Linked DNA regions of Azotobacter salinestris. The main gene of each other region encodes a partner of the protein of the gene in region 2 in a complex. Links are inferred from orthologs where the notes say so. Each region holds a gene or a part of one and is shown on either strand. Other genes may lie near its edges.

Region 1 (11,551 bases), 1.9 Mb from region 2 along the record:
CTGATCGTGCTGGACACCCGCACCCGCCGCTGGCGCAGCGAAATCCACCTGAGCCGGCCTTCGGGGCTGATGGACTGGGAGGCCCTCTGCGAGCTGCAGCAGGAGTTGCTCGACGAGCAGGCCGCGGTGATCGTCTCGCCGGCGCCGGTCTTCGGCGTCAAGCTGATAGAGGCCGTCCAGCGCCTGTTCACCCTGGCCGGGCACCCGCTGCTGGTCGATGCGGAGAACTGGATGGCACACCGCGGCGCGGCGCAGGTGATCCTCAACATCTTCCGCCACTCGCGCACCCCGGCCAACTACGTGATCCTGTCGGGCGACGTGCATTACTCCTTCGCCTACGACGTGCAGATCCGCTACCGCGCCGGAGGACCGCGCATCTGGCAGATCACCAGCAGCGGCATCAAGAACGAGTTCCCCCCTGGCCTGCTGAAGTGCTTCGACCGCCTCAACCGCTGGCTATACGCGCCCTGGTCGCCGCTCAACTGGCTGACCAAGCGGCGCCGGATGGAGGTGGTGCCGCGCATTCCCCATCGCGGCCGGCGCGGCGAGCGCCTGTGGAACGGCGCCGGCATTGGCCAGCTGCTGCTCGACGCCCAGGGCCGCCCTCGCGGCATCCTCCAGCACAATGCCGACGGTTCGGCGCCGACCCGCTTCGTCCGCTCGGCGGAACTGCAGCAGGCGTCCGAGCAGGCCGAGAGCGGCATCGCCGAAAGCGCTCGGCTGCGCCGCAGCAAGGTGGAGTGAGAGGATCCCGCACGCTGGAACGGGGCAGGCCAAAAGCCACCAGAGCGGCCAAAAAGGCTCGTCTTCAAGCGAAACAAGCTGTACTTTAGTCAAGCCCCCCGCCCTTCATGAAGGGACCGGAACGGGTCTGCCTGCACGGAGCAAATCCGCCTGGCAGCAGAACAACAATCAGGCCCGCCGGCACCTAGCGGCACGGCGAGCCCCTGGCCATCGAAACAGTAGTCCGCATGGCCCCTTGCGCAGCCGCTGCGACATTAAAACCAAAAAGGCCAGGCACCCCGGCTGTTTGCCCGGGGCAGACCGGAGCCATTCAAAAAAAATAACGACTACCCCATACCGCCTTTCAGGAGTTTTTCTATGACCCTTGCTTCTCAGCACGATTTGAGACGCCAATTCCGGGCGTTGCTGGAATCCAGGACCTGCTACGACGCCGCCTCGGTATTCGATCCGATGTCGGCGCGGATCGCCGGCGACCTGAATTTCGAGGTCGGCATTCTCGGCGGCTCGGTCGCCGCCCTGCAGGTGCTCGCCGCCCCGGACTATGCGCTGATCACCCTCAGCGAGTTCGTCGAGCAGGCCACCCGCATCGGCCGCGTGGCCAGCCTGCCGATCATCGCCGATGCCGACCATGGCTACGGCAACGCGATCAACGCCATGCGTACCGTGGCCGAACTGGAGCGCGCCGGCGTCGCCGCGCTGACCCTGGAAGACACCCTGCTGCCGCCCAAGTACGGGCACAAGACCACCGACCTGATCCCCCTGGACGAGGCCGTGGGCAAGATCCGCGCCGCCCTGGAGGCACGCATCGATCCGCAGCTGAGCATCATCGCCCGTACCAACGCCGAGCAGCTCAGCATCGAGGAGACCATCGAGCGGGCCAAGGCCTACCAGGCCGCCGGCGCGGACGGCATCTGCATGATCGGCATCAAGGACTTCGAGCATCTGGAGGCCATCACCCGGCACCTGCCGGATACGCCGTTGATGCTGATCACCTACGGCAATCCGAAGCTGCGCGACATGGCCCGCCTGGCCGAGAACGGCGTGCGCATCGTGGTGAACGGGCATGCCGCCTACTTCGCCGCGATCAAGGCGACCTACGACTGCCTGCGCGAACAGCGCGGCGTCGGCCCGTCCGACCTGAGCGCCAAGGAACTCTGCACCAAGTACTCGACCCTGGATGAATATCGCATCTGGGCGCGCGAGTTCATGAACGTCCAGGAATAACCCTCCCCCGGGCCTGTCCCGTGGCGCCCTCGGGGCGCCGCGGGCTGGCTCCTTTCAAGGTCTCACTGCTGCTGCCCTCTGCCGTCGCTCAGGACGATGCCGTTGTTGGCGGCAAGCTTGCCCGAGGGCAGGCCGCCCACGCTGACCTGCGGCAGGACGCCTCCGATGAACTCGACACTGCGCGTGGGAAAGGCGAACTGCACCTGCATCTCGCGCAGGCCCTGCAGCAGGCCCAGGTTGATCTCCTGCTGGATATCCATGTAGCGGTTGTAATCCGCGCTGAGCACGATGTAGACCACCTCGAAGGTCAGCTGGCTTTCATCGAAGGCCAGGAAATGCGCGCGGTCGAAACGGGTGCCCTCGATCCCCTGGACGATCCGCCGGACCAGCGCCGCGACCTCGCGCACCTTCTCCACCGGCGTGTTGTAGGCGATGCCGAACTTGAACACGATCCGCCGGGTGTCCATGCGCTTGTAGTTGTGCAGGGTCCTGGTCAGCATGTCGGAATTGGCGCAGACGATCTGCTCGCCGCTCAGGCTGCGGATGCGGGTGGTCTTCACGCCGATGTGCTCGATGGTTCCGGCCACCTCGCCGAACACCACGAAATCGCCGATCTCGAAAGGCTTGTCCATGCCGATCGACAGCGAGGCGAGGACATCGCCGAGCACCGTCTGCACCGCCAGGGCGATGGCGATGCCGCCGATCCCCAGGCTGGCGACCATGGCGGTGATGTTCACCCCGAGGTTGGCGAGGATCGACAGCAGCATCATCGCCCAGATCAGGATACGGAAGAGGATGCCGATGATCGCCGTGGTCACCGGATTGCGCGCCCGGCCGTTGTGGGCCAGGCTGTCCATCCACAGGCGGATGCCGGTGTCGAGCCACAGCGCCAGCTGAAAGGCCAGGGCGATGAACCAGCCGTGGGACAGCATGTCCTCCCAGCGCGGCGACAATTCCACCACCTTCAGGCCGATGAGCAGCGAGAAGGCGAAGACCAGCAGGCGGCTGGTATGCGCGAGCATTTCCGCGATGAAGCCGTAGAGCCGCCCGCGCGCCGCCAGCGCCCGCATCCGGCGGCTGACGATGCCGAGAATGCCGCGCAGCAGCCAGTAGCTGGCCAGGGTCACGGCCAGCAGCAGGGCGAGGCTCGTCCAGAGGCTTTCGTTCAGCATTGCCTGCCAGTCCAGCTCTTGCCAATTCAGCTCCGTCCAATTCATTGCGTGGCGTCCTCCGAGCAAGGCAATCAGATAGGGAAAGAAAAAGGCGCAGGTCTTTTTTCGTTGACCGACGACCTTGATAAGTTCCCCTCGCCGACAGCCGTGGACGTCCATGGCTGTCTGGGTGACCTGCTGACGCGACAAACAAAAAGCCCCGGCCTCTCCTGCTGGAAAGACCGGGGCGCGTAGCTCGGGGCACGTAGCTCGGGAAGCCGGGCCGGTTCAGCCCGCCGCCTCGCTCATGCGGGAAAGATCAGGGCATCTCGGCCAGCAGCTTCTCCCACTCCTTGTTCTCCTTCTTCGACACGCCGCCGAGCAGCTCGATGGCCTGGCGCAGGCGGAAGCGGGTCAGGTCGGCGCCGAGGATCTCCATGGCGTCGAGTACCGACACCGAGCTGGCCTGGCCGGTGATCGCCGGGAAGATCAGCGGCATTGCGTCGCGCAGCTTGTAGCCGAGGTGCTCGCTGGTCTTCTGGATGATCGCGGTGATGTTGTCCTTGTTCCACTGGCGCAGGGCTTCCAGCTTCCAGAGGATCAGCTGCAGCAACTGGCGGACCTGGTCGGGCGAGAGCCTCTTGTGCTCGAACAGCGTGGCGTCCAGCGGCACGCCGCCGGCGAAGAAGAAGCCGGCCAGCGGGGCGATCTGGCTGAAGGTCTCCACCCGACCCTGCACGTGCGGAGCGATTTGCATCAGGTACTCGGGATTGAACGCCCACTTGTGCACTTCGGCAGCGAAGGCCTCGACCGGCAGCTCGCGCAGCCACTGGCCGTTCAGCCAGGAAAGCTTCTCCATGTCGAAGATCGGCCCGCCGAGGGACACGCGATTGATGTCGAAGTGCTCGATCATCTCCGCCAGGGTGAACTTCTCGCGCTCGTCGGGCATGGACCAGCCCATGCGGCCCAGGTAGTTGAGCATCGCCTCGGGCAGAAAGCCCATGCGCTGGTAGAAGGTGATCGAGGTGGGGTTCTTGCGCTTGGACAGCTTGCTCTTGTCCGGATTGCGCAACAGCGGCATGTACACCAGCTTGGGCTGCTCCCAGCCGAAGTACTCGTAGAGCTTGATCAGCTTGGGCGCCGAGGGCAGCCACTCCTCGCCGCGCAGCACGTGGGTGATGCCCATCAGGTGGTCGTCGACCACGTTGGCGAGGAAATAGGTGGGCAGGCCGTCGGCCTTCATCAGCACCTGCATGTCCATGCGGTCCCAGGGGATCTCCACATCGCCGCGCAGCAGGTCCGGCACCGTGCAGACGCCTTCGCTCGGCACCTTCATGCGGATCACGTGGGACTCGCCGGCATCGATGCGGCGCTGCGCCTCTTGCGGGGCGAGGTGCATGCAGTGGCCGTCGTAGCGCGGGGTCTCCTTGTTGGCCATCTGCTGCGCGCGCACCTGGTCGAGGCGCTCGGCGCTGCAGAAGCAGGGGAAGGCGTGGCCCTTGGCGACCAGCTCGTCCGAGTACTTTTTATAGATCTCGCCGCGCTCGCTCTGCCGGTAGGGGCCGTGGGGGCCGCCGACGTCCGGGCCCTCGTCCCATTCGATGCCTAGCCAGCGCAGGGCGTCGTAGATCTGCTGCTCCGACTCGCGGGTCGAGCGCAGCTGGTCGGTATCCTCGATGCGCAGGATGAACTGGCCGCCGTGCTGACGGGCGAAGCACAGGTTGAACAGGGCGATATAGGCGGTGCCGACGTGCGGATCGCCGGTGGGCGACGGCGCGATGCGGGTGCGGACGGTGGTCATGCAGGCTCCCGGACAGAGGGACGAACAGAAGGATGAAGGGCGCGAATGTTAGCAGGGGCGAAGCCGGGGGCTCCAGCCGGGCACGCGGCCGAACGCTGGAGCCTTCCTGCATCAGACCTGCAGCAGCTTTTCGCGCAGCGCCTGGATCTCGTCGCGCAGCTGCGCCGCGGCCTCGAACTCCAGGTCGCGAGCCAGGGCGTACATCTTCTCCTCGAGCTGGCGGATGCGCTTGTTGATCTCGCTCGGCGAACGCAGCTCGGCGGCATACTGGCCGCTCTCCTCCGCCGCCCTGGCCACCCGTTTGCGGCTGCGCGCGCCGGGCACCACGGCCCCTTCGAGGATGTCCTGAATGTCCTTCTTGACGCCCCTGGGCACGATGCCGTGGGCCTCGTTGAAGGCGATCTGCCTGGCCCGGCGCCGCTCGGTCTCGTCGATGGCGCGCTGCATCGAGCCGGTGATGTTGTCGGCATAGAGGATCGCCTTGCCGTTGAGGTTGCGCGCGGCGCGGCCGATGGTCTGGATCAGCGAGCGTTCGCTGCGCAGGAAGCCCTCCTTGTCCGCGTCGAGGATCGCCACCAGCGACACCTCGGGCATGTCCAGCCCCTCGCGCAGCAGGTTGATGCCCACCAGCACGTCGAAGGCGCCGCTGCGCAGGTCGCGGATGATCTCCACGCGCTCCACGGTGTCGATGTCCGAGTGCAGGTAGCGCACCCGCACGTCGTGGTCGCCCAGGTAGTCGGTGAGGTCCTCGGCCATGCGCTTGGTCAGGGTGGTGACCAGCACGCGCTCCTCGGCGGCGACGCGCTTGCGGATCTCGGAGAGCAGGTCGTCGACCTGGGTAGTCGCCGGACGCACCTCGAGCTGGGGGTCGACCAGGCCGGTGGGGCGCACCACCTGCTCGATGATCCGTCCGGCGTGTTCGGCCTCGTAGGGACCGGGGGTCGCCGAGACGAAGATGGTCTGCGGGCTGATGCGCTCCCACTCGTCGAAACGCATCGGCCGGTTGTCCAGCGCCGAGGGCAGGCGGAAGCCGTATTCCACCAGGGTTTCCTTGCGCGAGCGGTCGCCCTTGTACATGGCGCCGACCTGCGGGACGGTGACGTGGGATTCGTCGATCACCATCAGCGCGTTGTCCGGCAGGTAGTCGTAGAGGGTCGGCGGCGCCTCGCCCGGCGCGCGCCCGGAGAGGTAGCGGGAGTAGTTCTCGATGCCGTTGCAGTAGCCCAGCTCGAGGATCATCTCCAGGTCGAAGCGGGTGCGCTGTTCCAGGCGCTGCGCCTCCACCAGCTTGCCGTGCCCCTGCAGATGCTCCAGGCGGTCCTTGAGTTCGGCCTTGATCTGCTCCACCGCCTCCAGCAGCGTTTCCCGCGGGGTGACGTAGTGGCTCTTGGGATAGAAGGTGAAGCGCGGCAGCTTGCGGATCACCTCGCCGGTCAAGGGATCGAAGGCGGCCAGGCTCTCCACCTCGTCGTCGAACAGCTCGATGCGGATCGCTTCCAGCTCGGATTCGGCCGGGAAGATATCGATCACGTCGCCGCGCACGCGGAAGGTGGCGCGCGCGAAATCCATGTCGTTGCGGGTGTACTGCAGCTCGGCCAGGCGACGCAGCAGGGCGCGCTGGTCGAGTCTGTCGCCGCGGTCGATGTGCAGCACCATCTTCAGGTAGCTGGCCGGATCGCCCAGGCCGTAGATCGACGAGACGGTGGCGACGATGATCGCGTCCGGCCGCTCCAGCAACGCCTTGGTCGCCGACAGGCGCATCTGTTCGATGTGGTCGTTGATCGAGGCGTCCTTCTCGATGTAGGTGTCGGAGGACGGCACATAGGCTTCCGGCTGGTAGTAGTCGTAGTAGGAGACGAAGTATTCCACCGCGTTGTGCGGGAAGAAGCTCTTGAACTCGCCGTAGAGCTGCGCCGCCAGGGTCTTGTTGGGCGCCAGCACCAGGGTCGGGCGCTGCACCCGGGCGATCACGCTGGCGATGCTGAAGGTCTTGCCGGAGCCGGTCACCCCGAGCAGGGTCTGGTGCGACAACCCGGCCTCCAGCCCCTCGACCATCCGACGGATGGCCTCGGGCTGGTCGCCGGCGGGCTGGAAACGGGTCACCAGCTGGAATTCGGACATGGGAACCTCTCTCGATGGTGCCGGCGGACAACTTCGCCGGGAAACTGCAGGCAGCCGGCATGCGTCCGGCAGGAGCCTTCGAGCACCGGCCGGCGGGGCCGCCTTCGACATATGGTTGACACAAAACCCTGAAACAGCATATCGCAGGCATCGGACGTGGCCGCTATACTAACGCCCCGATTCTGCATGCCCCCTGCGCATACCGTCGCCCCTCTCCGGTCGATGGCCCGTCCGCCTGCGTGGGGGTAGTAGCCTGGCCCTCCACCCTCTTCTTCTTCGAGCACCTCGACCATGAGCTTGTTCTCTGCCGTAGAAATGGCACCGCGTGACCCGATCCTTGGCCTCACCGAAGCATTCAATGCCGATACCCGTCCGACCAAGGTCAACCTCGGTGTCGGCGTCTACTACAACGAAGAGGGTCGAATTCCCCTGCTGCGCGCCGTCGAGGAAGCCGAGAAGGCTCGCATCGCCGCCCATGCGCCACGCGGCTACCTGCCGATCGAGGGCATCGGCGCCTACGACCAGGCCGTGCAGAAGCTGCTGTTCGGCAACGACGCCGCCCTGCTCGCCGATGGCCGTGTGGTCACCGCACAGGCTCTGGGCGGCACCGGCGCGCTGAAGGTCGGCGCCGACTTCCTCAAGCGCCTGCGGCCGGACGCCGTGGTCGCCATCAGCGACCCGAGCTGGGAGAACCACCGCGCCCTGTTCGAGTCCGCCGGCTTCCGCGTGCAGAGCTACCGTTACTACGACGCCGCCAGCCACGGCCTGAACCGCGCCGGCATGCTCGAGGACATCAAGGCCCTGCCGGCCGGCTCCATCGTGCTGCTGCACGCCTGCTGCCACAACCCGACCGGCGTCGATCTGTCCGCCGACGACTGGAAGCAGGTGCTGGAAGCGATCCGCGAGCGCGGCCACGTGCCCTTCCTCGACATCGCCTATCAGGGCTTCGGCGACGGCATCGAGGAGGACGCCGCCGCGGTACGCCTGTTCTCCGAATCGGACCTGCAGTTCTTCGTCTCCAGCTCCTTCTCCAAGTCCTTCTCCCTCTACGGCGAGCGCGTCGGCGCCCTGTCCATCGTCACCGCCTCGAAGGACGAGGCCGCGCGCGTGCTGTCGCAGATCAAGCGGGTGATCCGCACCAACTACTCGAACCCGCCGACCCATGGCGCCAGCGTGGTGTCCGGCGTGCTCAACAGCCCGGAACTGCGCGCCCTGTGGGAAAGCGAACTGGCCGAGATGCGCGGACGCATCCAGAGCATGCGCCAGGCCATGGTCGAGCAGCTGGCTGCCCAGGGCGCCAGGCGCGACTTCGCCTTCGTCGCCCAGCAGCGCGGCATGTTCTCCTACTCCGGCCTCAGCGCCGAGCAGGTGGAGCGTCTGCGCAACGAGTTCGGCATCTATGCCGTCGCCACCGGCCGCATCTGCGTCGCCGCCCTGAACCAGCGCAACATCGCCAGCGTCACCCAGGCCATCGCCCAGGTGCTCTGATCCTGCCCGCCCGGCGGACTCTCCATGCGAGAGCCGCCGGGACGAAGGAGCGACGCTGCAGAAAAGCAAAAAGGCCTGATCTTGCGATCAGGCCTTTTGCGATCTGGCTCCGCGACCTGGACTCGAACCAGGGACCCAGTGATTAACAGTCACTTGCTCTACCGACTGAGCTATCGCGGAACAACGGTGCGTATCCTACTGATAGAGAAAGGAAAGTCAACTCCCCTCGGGATCGGCTGCAACTCGCTTGCGACGAATCGGACCGATGGCTCCCCTTCATGAAAAGGCCGGTCACGAGACCGGCCCGACTACTGCACTGGAATCAGTTGGCGCTCAAGCGAGCACGGTTCTTTTCCAGTGTCGCAGCGCCGATTCCCTTGACCTCCAGCAGCTCGTCCACCGAGGCGAACGAGCCATGAGCCTGGCGATAGTCGACGATGGCCTGGGCCTTGGCGGGACCGATGCCCTGCAACTCGCGCTCGAGCGTTGCCGCATCGGCGGTGTTGAGATCGACCTTGGCCGCGGCAGTCGCCTGGACAACCTGGGCGGGCTGCGCAGGCTGGGTCACGGCCGGCTTGGCGGCTTCGGCCTTGGGCGCTTCGGCTGCCGAGACAGCGACGGATGCGCTGGCCAGCAGAGCCAGCAGGAGGGAGGAAAACGGGTTCTTGCGCATGGGTGCACTCCTTGTGTCGTTAAGCGCGGGGTTCCATGACCACGCATCGCCACGATAGCGGACACCCCGGGCACATCGACCCGGCACATTGCGGAATCCGCAACGGATGCACAGAACTGGCGAATGGATGCCGGACTTTTGCGGACGATCTGGCACGCCCGGCATGCCGCCTATTCCACCTTCTTGCGGATCCAGTACAGGTATGTTCCGCCCTCCTCCTGCTGCCCGAGCAACTCATGGCCGAGGAAGATGCAGAACTTGGGGATGTCGCGACGGGTCGAGGGATCGGTGGCGATCACCTTGAGCAGACCGCCGGCTGTCAGGTCGCGGACCTTGTTGTGCAGCAGCATCACCGGCTCGGGGCAGTTGAGGCCGGTGGCATCGAGAATCGCGTCGACGGCCAGGCTGGCGGGATCGGGCTGGGACATGGCTAACTCCAGAAAACCGGTAGGGACATTGTCGCCGAAGCAGCGCCCCGGGTCACGCCGGGGCCTGCAGCCGGCGCAGATGGCAGGTCACTTCCTCGCGGTCGTGGTAGAGCTGGCGGCAGGCGATGGACGTCTTCACGCCACGCGCGGCCAGACCATCGCCGATGCGCTCGAGCAGGCGGCGTACTTCGGCGTAGCGCTGCTTCATCGGCAGCTTGAGGTTGACCACCGCCTCGCGGCAGAGTCCCTCGCCGAGCCAGGTCTCGATCAGGGCGGCCGTGCGGGCGGGCTTCTCGACGATGTCGCAGACCATCCAGTCGACCGGCCGGCGCGGCCGGAAGACGAAGCCATCGGCACGCACGTGCTCGACCAGCCCGGAATCCATCAGGCTCTGCGCCATAGGCCCGTTGTCCACCGCCATCACCTTCATGTGCCGGTTGACCAATTGCCAGGTCCAGCCACCGGGCGCGGCACCGAGGTCCACGGCGGTCATCCCCGGTGCGAGGCGCAGGTCCCATGCCTCGCGCGGAATGAATTGATGCCAGGCCTCTTCCAGCTTGAGGGTCGAACGGCTCGGCGCCTCGCGGGGGAACTTGAGGCGCGGGATGCCCATCGGCCAGGCTGACGAGTTGACCGGCTCGGCCAGTCCGAGAAAGACCTCGCGGCCGCTTCTGAAGGTCAGCAGCAGGCGCGGCCCGCGTGGATCGTCCAGCAGTCTGCCGGCTTTGCCCAGCGCCTTGCGCAGCGGCACCTCGAACTTGCGGCAGAAGGTCGACAACTCCTTGCCTTCGTTGGTGTCCAGCACCTCCAGCCAGAGGCTGCCGCAGACTGGGTAGTCGGCCAGATGCTCGAGCAGAACGCCGATACGATCGCTCTCGGGCAGCTCGACGAAACCACCACGCGCCCACTGGCGGGGAAAGATCAGCGCGGCGAAGCGCAACTCGCGCATCAGCCGCTCGGCACCGCCCGGCTCGCTGCAGACGAACTCGGCATAGGCACTGTTTGGCCTGGCCCTGGCATAGCCGGCCACATTCAGGCGCCCGGCATGTTCGCCGATCTCGGCGCAGACCTCGCCTTCGAAACCGGGACGGCAATGCAACAACAGGCTGTTCATGGTCGGTATTTTTCCTCGAGACATCCGATCGCCTTCAGGGCCGCGCATGATAGCCAATTCGACGGCGGTAGGCCTTCCCGGCAATCCCCTCGACTGGCACGTCCCGGCCGGCGGGACTAGCTTGGAACACTAGTCCATCAAGAAGCCTGCCCCGCCGAACATTCCCGGAGAACCCCCCGATGCCTTCCCTGGATAGCCTGAACTGCCGACGCAGCCTCGAGATAGATGGCCAGACCTATCATTACTTCAGCCTGCCGGAGGCGGCGAAGCGCCTGGGCGACATCAGTCGCCTGCCGATTTCGCTCAAGGTGCTGCTGGAGAACCTGCTGCGCTGGGAAGACGGCGTCAGCGTGCGCGCCGACGATCTCGCCGCGCTGGCCGGCTGGCTCGAGACGCGCAGCTCCACGCGAGAGATCGCCTTCCGCCCGGCGCGGGTGCTGATGCAGGACTTCACCGGCGTGCCCGCGGTGGTCGACCTGGCCGCCATGCGCGACGCCGTAGCGCAGGCCGGCGCCGATCCGCAGCGGATCAATCCGCTCTCCCCGGTCGACCTGGTGATCGACCATTCGGTGATGGTCGACCGCTTCGCCGACCCGAGCGCCTTCACCGACAATGTCGCCCTGGAAATGGAGCGCAACGGCGAGCGCTACGCCTTCCTGCGCTGGGGACAGCAGGCTTTCGCCAACTTCCGCGTGGTACCGCCGGGCACCGGCATCTGCCATCAGGTCAATCTGGAATACCTGGCCCAGGTGGCCTGGACCCGCGAGGAGAACGGCGAACTCTGGGCCTACCCGGACACCCTGGTCG
Region 2 (5,463 bases):
GATCAGCGCGAGGATCAGGATGTCGAGCAGTTGGATGCCATCGAAGCCGTCGCCCATGAACATCGAGGCGAGCAGGCCGCCGGCGGCGATGCCGGCCAGCGGACCGAGCCAGCGCGAAGCGCCGCTGGCCGGACGGGCGGGGGTCGGCGCGGCCGCGTTCGGCGCCGTGGCGGTGCTGCCGGCCGGCTGCTGCGGCTGGGCCTGGCGGCTCTGGTGGATCGGCGCACTGCCGGACGACTTGCCGCCGCCGAAACGCTTGGCGTTGGCGTCGAGGCTGAGGGTCATGGCCACGCAACATGCCATGAAAAGACTGAGAAAACGGCGCATGTGGGAGTTCCCGTAGTTGATGTCACGCATTTCATCTTGCCCAGCAGTGCCGGGGCCTGTCATTCATTATTTCCCAAGCTGGAAGCGATGGTGGCCGGTCGCCGGACCGCGCCCGCGAAAAAATGTTTCGAGCTTTTGCGCCCGTGCCGTGCCGGCTCAGGGCCGCAGCAGGCAGGCCAGCGGCAGGCCGTGCAGGCGCCGGCGCAGGTAGGCGCGCAGCGCCGCCTCGTCGTCCCGGCGATGGCGCAGCCAGTGGGAGAGGGTGCACAGGTAGACGGCGCTGAGCGCGCACTCCTCGCCGATGCGCGAGAAGTAGGCGTTGTTCCGTCCGGCCGCCTCGCGCCACCACTGCACGGTGCGGCTGATGCGCATCAGTCCCTGCGCCTGCAGATGGAGGTGGCCCAACTCGAGCTTGTAGCACAGCATCTCCCCGGTCAGGGTCCGGTGCGGGGCCAGAGTGGCGAACCAGGCCACCATCAACTCCTCCAGCCGTCCGGCAGGGGCCATCGCCGCCAGGGCGGTGTCCCGGGCACGGGCCAGCAGGGCGGCGTCGGCGCGGTCGAACCAGGCTTCCACCAGGGCGTCCTTGTCCCGATAGTGGCGGGCGATCTCGTCCAGCCCGATGTCCAGCGTGGCGGCCACGTCGAACAGGCGCAGGCGCTCCCAGCCGCTACGCTCGGCGATTTGCAGGGCGGTGTCGAGGATCTGCGCGGAACCGGTCATGGACTCACCTCCGCTTTTGAGTATGGCCGCTGCCGCAGCGGCTGCCGGTGGCGGCGACCGGTGGCGGAAGAATTTGGGCCGGGCTGGCCGGGGCGATCCGGCTACACCGCCTCCAGCTTGGCGTAGCCGAGCATCAGCCACTTGCTGCCTTCATCCTCGAAGTTCACCTGCACCCGCGCCTGGGCGCCGGCGCCCTCGAAGTTGAGGATGGTGCCCTCGCCGAACAGCGGATGACGCACGCGCTGGCCGAGGGCGAAGGGGGTGTCCGGCACGGCGGCGCCAGCGAGCACCGCGGCGTGGCCGGGGCGGGCGGCGACAGGGCGGCTGACGGTGTTGGTCAGGCGCACCTCGCGGATCAGCGCCGGGGGCAGTTCGCGGACGAAGCGCGAGATCCTGTTGTAGGTCTCGCTGCCGTACAGGCGGCGGGTCTCGGCATAGCTCACCACCAGGCGCTGCATGGCGCGGGTGATGCCGACATAGGCCAGGCGGCGCTCCTCTTCGAGGCGGCCGGGTTCCTCCAGGCTCATCTTGTGGGGGAACAGGCCCTCCTCCATGCCGACCAGGAATACCAGCGGGAATTCCAGGCCCTTGGCGCTGTGCAGGGTCATCAGCTGCACGCTGTCCTCGAAGTCGCCGGCCTGCTGCTCGCCGGCTTCCAGCGAGGCGTGGTCGAGGAAGGCCGCCAGCGGTGTCTGCAGGCCCTCGTCCTCGTGGTGCTCGAAGGCGCGGGCGGCGCTGACCAGCTCTTCGAGGTTCTCCACCCGGGCCTGGGCCTTCTCGCCCTTTTCCGCACCGTGGTAGGCGCGCAGCCCGGAATCCTCGATCACCACCTGGATCGTCTGCGCCAGCGGCAGCTGCTCGACCTTCAGGGCCAGGGTGTCGATCAGCTCGACGAAGGCGTTCAGCGCGCTGGCGGCGCGGCCGGAAACCAGCTTGCCGCCGACCGCCTGATGCAGCACGCTCCACAGCGAGAGGTCGGCCTCGCGGGCCAGCTGGCGCAGGGTCTCGACGGTCTTCTCGCCGATGCCGCGGGCCGGCAGGTTGATGACCCGCTCCAGCGCCGCGTCGTTGTGGCGGGTATGGATCAGCCGCAGGTAGGCTACCGCGTTCCTGATCTCGGCGCGCTCGAAGAAGCGCTGGCCGCCGTAAATGCGGTAGGGGATCTTCTCCCGCAGCAGCGCTTCCTCGAGCACCCGCGACTGGGCGTTGGAGCGGTAGAGGATGGCGATCTCGCCGTGCGCCAGGCCGTCCTTGAGCGCCTGGCGGATGCTGTCCACCACGTAGCGCGCTTCGTCGTGCTCGTTGAAGGCGGCATAGAGGCCGATCGGCTCGCCGTCCGCGCCCTCGGTCCACAGCTCCTTGCCGAGGCGGCCCTGGTTGTTGGCGATCAGCGCATTGGCGGCCTTGAGGATGCTGCCGGTGGAGCGGTAGTTCTGCTCCAGGCGGATGGTCTCGGCGGCGGGGAAGTCCTGGCAGAACTGCTGGATGTTCTCGATCCGCGCGCCGCGCCAGCCGTAGATCGACTGGTCGTCGTCGCCCACCGCCATCAGGCTGGCGCCGCCCTGCGCCAGCAGGCGCAGCCAGGCGTACTGCACCGCGTTGGTGTCCTGGAACTCGTCCACCAGCACATGGCGGAAGCGCCGCTGGTAGTGCTCCAGAAGGCCCGGCCGGTCGCGCCACAGATCGAGGGCGCGCAGCAGCAGCTCGGCGAAGTCGATCACCCCGGCGCGCGCGCAGGCCGCCTCGTAGGCCGCGTAGATCTTCACCTGGGTGGCGAGGAACAGGTCGCCGCCCGGCTGGATGTGCTGCGGGCGCAGGCCTTCGTCCTTCTTCGCGTTGATGAACCACTGCGCCTGGCGGGCCGGCCAGCGCTGCTCGTCGAGGCCCAGCTCGCGGATCACCCGCTTGACCAGCCGCTGCTGGTCGTCGGAATCGAGGATCTGGAAGTTCTCGGCCAGCCCCGCCTCCTGCCAGTGGGCGCGCAGCAGGCGGTGGGCCAGGCCGTGGAAGGTGCCGACCCACATGCCCATCGGGCTCATCCCGAGCAACTGCTCGATGCGCGCGCGCATTTCGGCGGCGGCCTTGTTGGTGAAGGTCACGGCGAGAATCGAGTGGGGCGAGGCGTTTTCCACCTCGATCAGCCAGGCGATACGGTGCACCAGCACGCGGGTCTTGCCCGAGCCGGCGCCGGCCAGCACCAGGTGTGGACCCAATGGGGCAGCTACAGCTTGGCGCTGGGCGGCGTTGAGTGCACTTAGCAGAAAGGATAGGTCTTCGCGCATCACGGCATTCTAGCGGCGGCTGCGAAGACGGGGCAAACTCGGGTGACCTTGCCGATGCCACACCGAGGAAGAACGTTCGACCGCTTACCTTGGGACAGGACGCGTATAACCAGAATCATGGACATGAATTTCGTTTTTTCTGCCAACGTCATGCCGCCGGCCATCGCGCCGGAGAGCATCCGGGAGCGTTACGGCGTACAGATGGAGGCGGCCCTGAACCGCCGCCTGTACCGTGCCGCGCCGCTGCCGATCATGCTGATGCTGAGCGGCGGCCTGAGCTGCGTGCTGCTGCGCTGGGAACAGCACAGCCCGAGCACCCTGGCCTGGCTGGCGCTCTGGCTGGGCCTGCTGATCGGCCTGAGCCTGTGGCGCATCCTGGCCTTCCACCGGGCGCCGAAGGAGCGCCAGGCCGATGCGGCCTGGCGGCACAGCTTCCTGCTCGGCGCAGCCGTTTCGGGTGCGACCCTGACCCAGATCGGCATCTTTCTCATGCCGCTGGCCACGCCGCTGCAGCAGGCGCTGATCCATGGCCTGCTGGCGGCGGCGACCATCTGCGCCAGCATGGCCTATGCGGCCAGCCTGGGCGCCTTCCTCGCCTTCGCCCTGCCCGCCCTGCTGCCCTCCAGCCTGTATCTGCTCAGCCTCGACAATGGCGAGCTGCAGGGCTGGGGCATCCTCGGCCTGATCCTGCTGGCGGCCCTCGTGCTCAGTGCCTGGCAGATCAACCGGGCGACTCGCCGCAACCTGCTGCAGTGCTTCCAGAACCGCTCGCTGCTGGAATTCGAGAAGCAGACGCGACAGGCCACCGTCCAACTGAACGACGAGCTGGCGCGCGAGGTGCAACTGCGCCGCCAGGTCGAGGAGGAGCTGCGCAGCGCGCAGCGGGCGCTGGAGGAGCGGGTCAACGAGCGCACCCGGGCGCTGACCGCCAGCGAGCAGGCGCGCCGCGAGGAAAAGGCGTTGCGCCGCTACCTGTCCAGCCACGACCCGATGACCGGCCTGGCCAACCGCAGCCTGCTGCTGCGCCGCCTGAAACTCCTGATCGGGCGCCCGCGGGTACTCGGCCGCGAACTGGTGCTGATGCATTTCAACCTGGATCGCTTCAAGCGGCTCAACGAGAGCCTCGGCCATCAGGTCGCCGACCAGATCATCTGCGAGCTGGCCCGGCGCCTCGGCGGCAGCCTGCGCCGGGCCGACATCGTCGCGCGGATCGCCGTCGACGAATTCGCCGTGCTGCTGGAAACCGACAAGTCCCTTGAGGAGGTGGAGCAGCTCGGGCGGCGCCTGCTCACCCTGCTGCGCCACGGCGTGTCGGTGGACGAGCACGAGGTGGTGGTCAGCGCTTCGCTGGGGATCGGTCTGCTGTCCGCGGCCGGCGGCGATCCGGCGACGCTGCTCTGCCAGGCGGCCATGGCCATGCGCCATGCCAAGCAGCTCGGCTGCAACACCGTGCAGTTCTACCGCGACAGCCTGCAGAGCAGCAGCCGCGAGCGCCTGCTGCTCGAGGCGCAGCTGGACAAGGCGCTGGTGCGCGGCGAATTGGAGGTGTTCTACCAGCCGAAGCTGAATTTTGCGGCGAACCGTCTGCAGGGCGCCGAGGCGCTGGTGCGCTGGCGCCATCCCCAGCGCGGCCTGGTGTCGCCGGCCCAGTTCATCCCCCTGGCCGAGGAAACCGGGCAGATCGACGCCATCGGCGACTTCGTCCTGGACCAGGCCTGTGCCCAGGCGCGCGCCTGGCAACAGGCAGGCATCGCCGAGCTGCGCGTGGCGGTGAACATCTCCATGGGCCAGCTGCGCCAGGGCGACTTCGTCGAGCGGGTCGGCGCCGTGCTGGCCAGGACCGGCCTGCCGGCGCACCTGCTGGAGCTGGAGCTGACCGAAAGCCAGCTGTCGGACGACGTCGAACACCTGGCCCAGGTGTTCGGCAAGCTGCGCGCGCTGGGCGTGCGCCTGGCGATCGACGATTTCGGCACCGGCTATTCGTCGCTCGGCTATCTCAAGCACCTGCCGGTCAACGTGGTGAAGATCGACCAGACCTTCATCCGCAGCCTGGATGGCTCCGGCCGCGGCGGCGACGCGGCGATCACCCGGGCGATCATCGTCATGGCCCACAGCCTGGGCCTGGAGGTGG

What was found.
Region 1: the proteins of uvrD (region 2) and uvrB are in contact, whole or in part, in a crystal structure (PDB 7EGT), measured with the Thermus thermophilus proteins. The link is inferred for Azotobacter salinestris from one-to-one orthologs. Residues at the interface, in WP_096412145.1 of Thermus thermophilus: His654, Arg656, Phe657, Gln666, Asp668, Glu669, Lys680, Arg681, Leu682, Ser683, Lys685, Tyr686, Ala687; in WP_096411307.1 of Thermus thermophilus: Glu23, Leu25, Arg26, Asp27, Gly28, Glu29, Arg30, Phe31, Arg55, Glu326, Asp327, Phe328, Glu379, Ser382, Gln383, His398, Gly400, Arg401.

Annotation. Positions count from the first base shown.
Region 1 is NZ_CP045302.1:4,516,880-4,528,430, reverse strand. The notes cover bases 4,537-7,453. They hold uvrB (excinuclease ABC subunit UvrB), read right to left. Parts: upstream 7,042-7,453; coding sequence 5,032-7,041; downstream 4,537-5,031. Other genes in these bases: GCU53_RS21300 (amino acid aminotransferase), read left to right, coding at 7,333-7,453; gltX (glutamate--tRNA ligase), read right to left, coding at 4,537-4,920. Outside these bases: GCU53_RS21325 (alkaline phosphatase D family protein), read left to right, coding at 1-744; GCU53_RS21320 (isocitrate lyase/PEP mutase family protein), read left to right, coding at 1,102-1,968; GCU53_RS21315 (mechanosensitive ion channel family protein), read right to left, coding at 2,031-3,155; more of gltX, read right to left, coding at 3,439-4,536; more of GCU53_RS21300, read left to right, coding at 7,454-8,529; GCU53_RS21290 (ComEA family DNA-binding protein), read right to left, coding at 8,852-9,202; sulfurtransferase TusA, read right to left, coding at 9,373-9,630; 23S rRNA (cytidine(2498)-2'-O)-methyltransferase RlmM, read right to left, coding at 9,683-10,744; aconitate hydratase AcnA, read left to right, coding at 10,924-11,551. UniProt on the Escherichia coli protein: The UvrABC repair system catalyzes the recognition and processing of DNA lesions. A damage recognition complex composed of 2 UvrA and 2 UvrB subunits scans DNA for abnormalities.
Region 2 is NZ_CP045302.1:2,641,161-2,646,623, reverse strand. What follows is about bases 743-3,665. They hold uvrD (DNA helicase II), read right to left. Parts: upstream 3,333-3,665; coding sequence 1,152-3,332; downstream 743-1,151. Other genes in these bases: GCU53_RS12420 (putative bifunctional diguanylate cyclase/phosphodiesterase), read left to right, coding at 3,456-3,665; GCU53_RS12430 (TetR/AcrR family transcriptional regulator), read right to left, coding at 743-1,050. Also shown: GCU53_RS12435 (Tim44 domain-containing protein), read right to left, coding at 1-327; more of GCU53_RS12430, read right to left, coding at 484-742; more of GCU53_RS12420, read left to right, coding at 3,666-5,463. UniProt on the Escherichia coli protein: A helicase with DNA-dependent ATPase activity. Unwinds DNA duplexes with 3'-5' polarity. Translocates on single-stranded DNA with 3'-5' polarity. Initiates unwinding more efficiently from a nicked substrate than double-stranded DNA.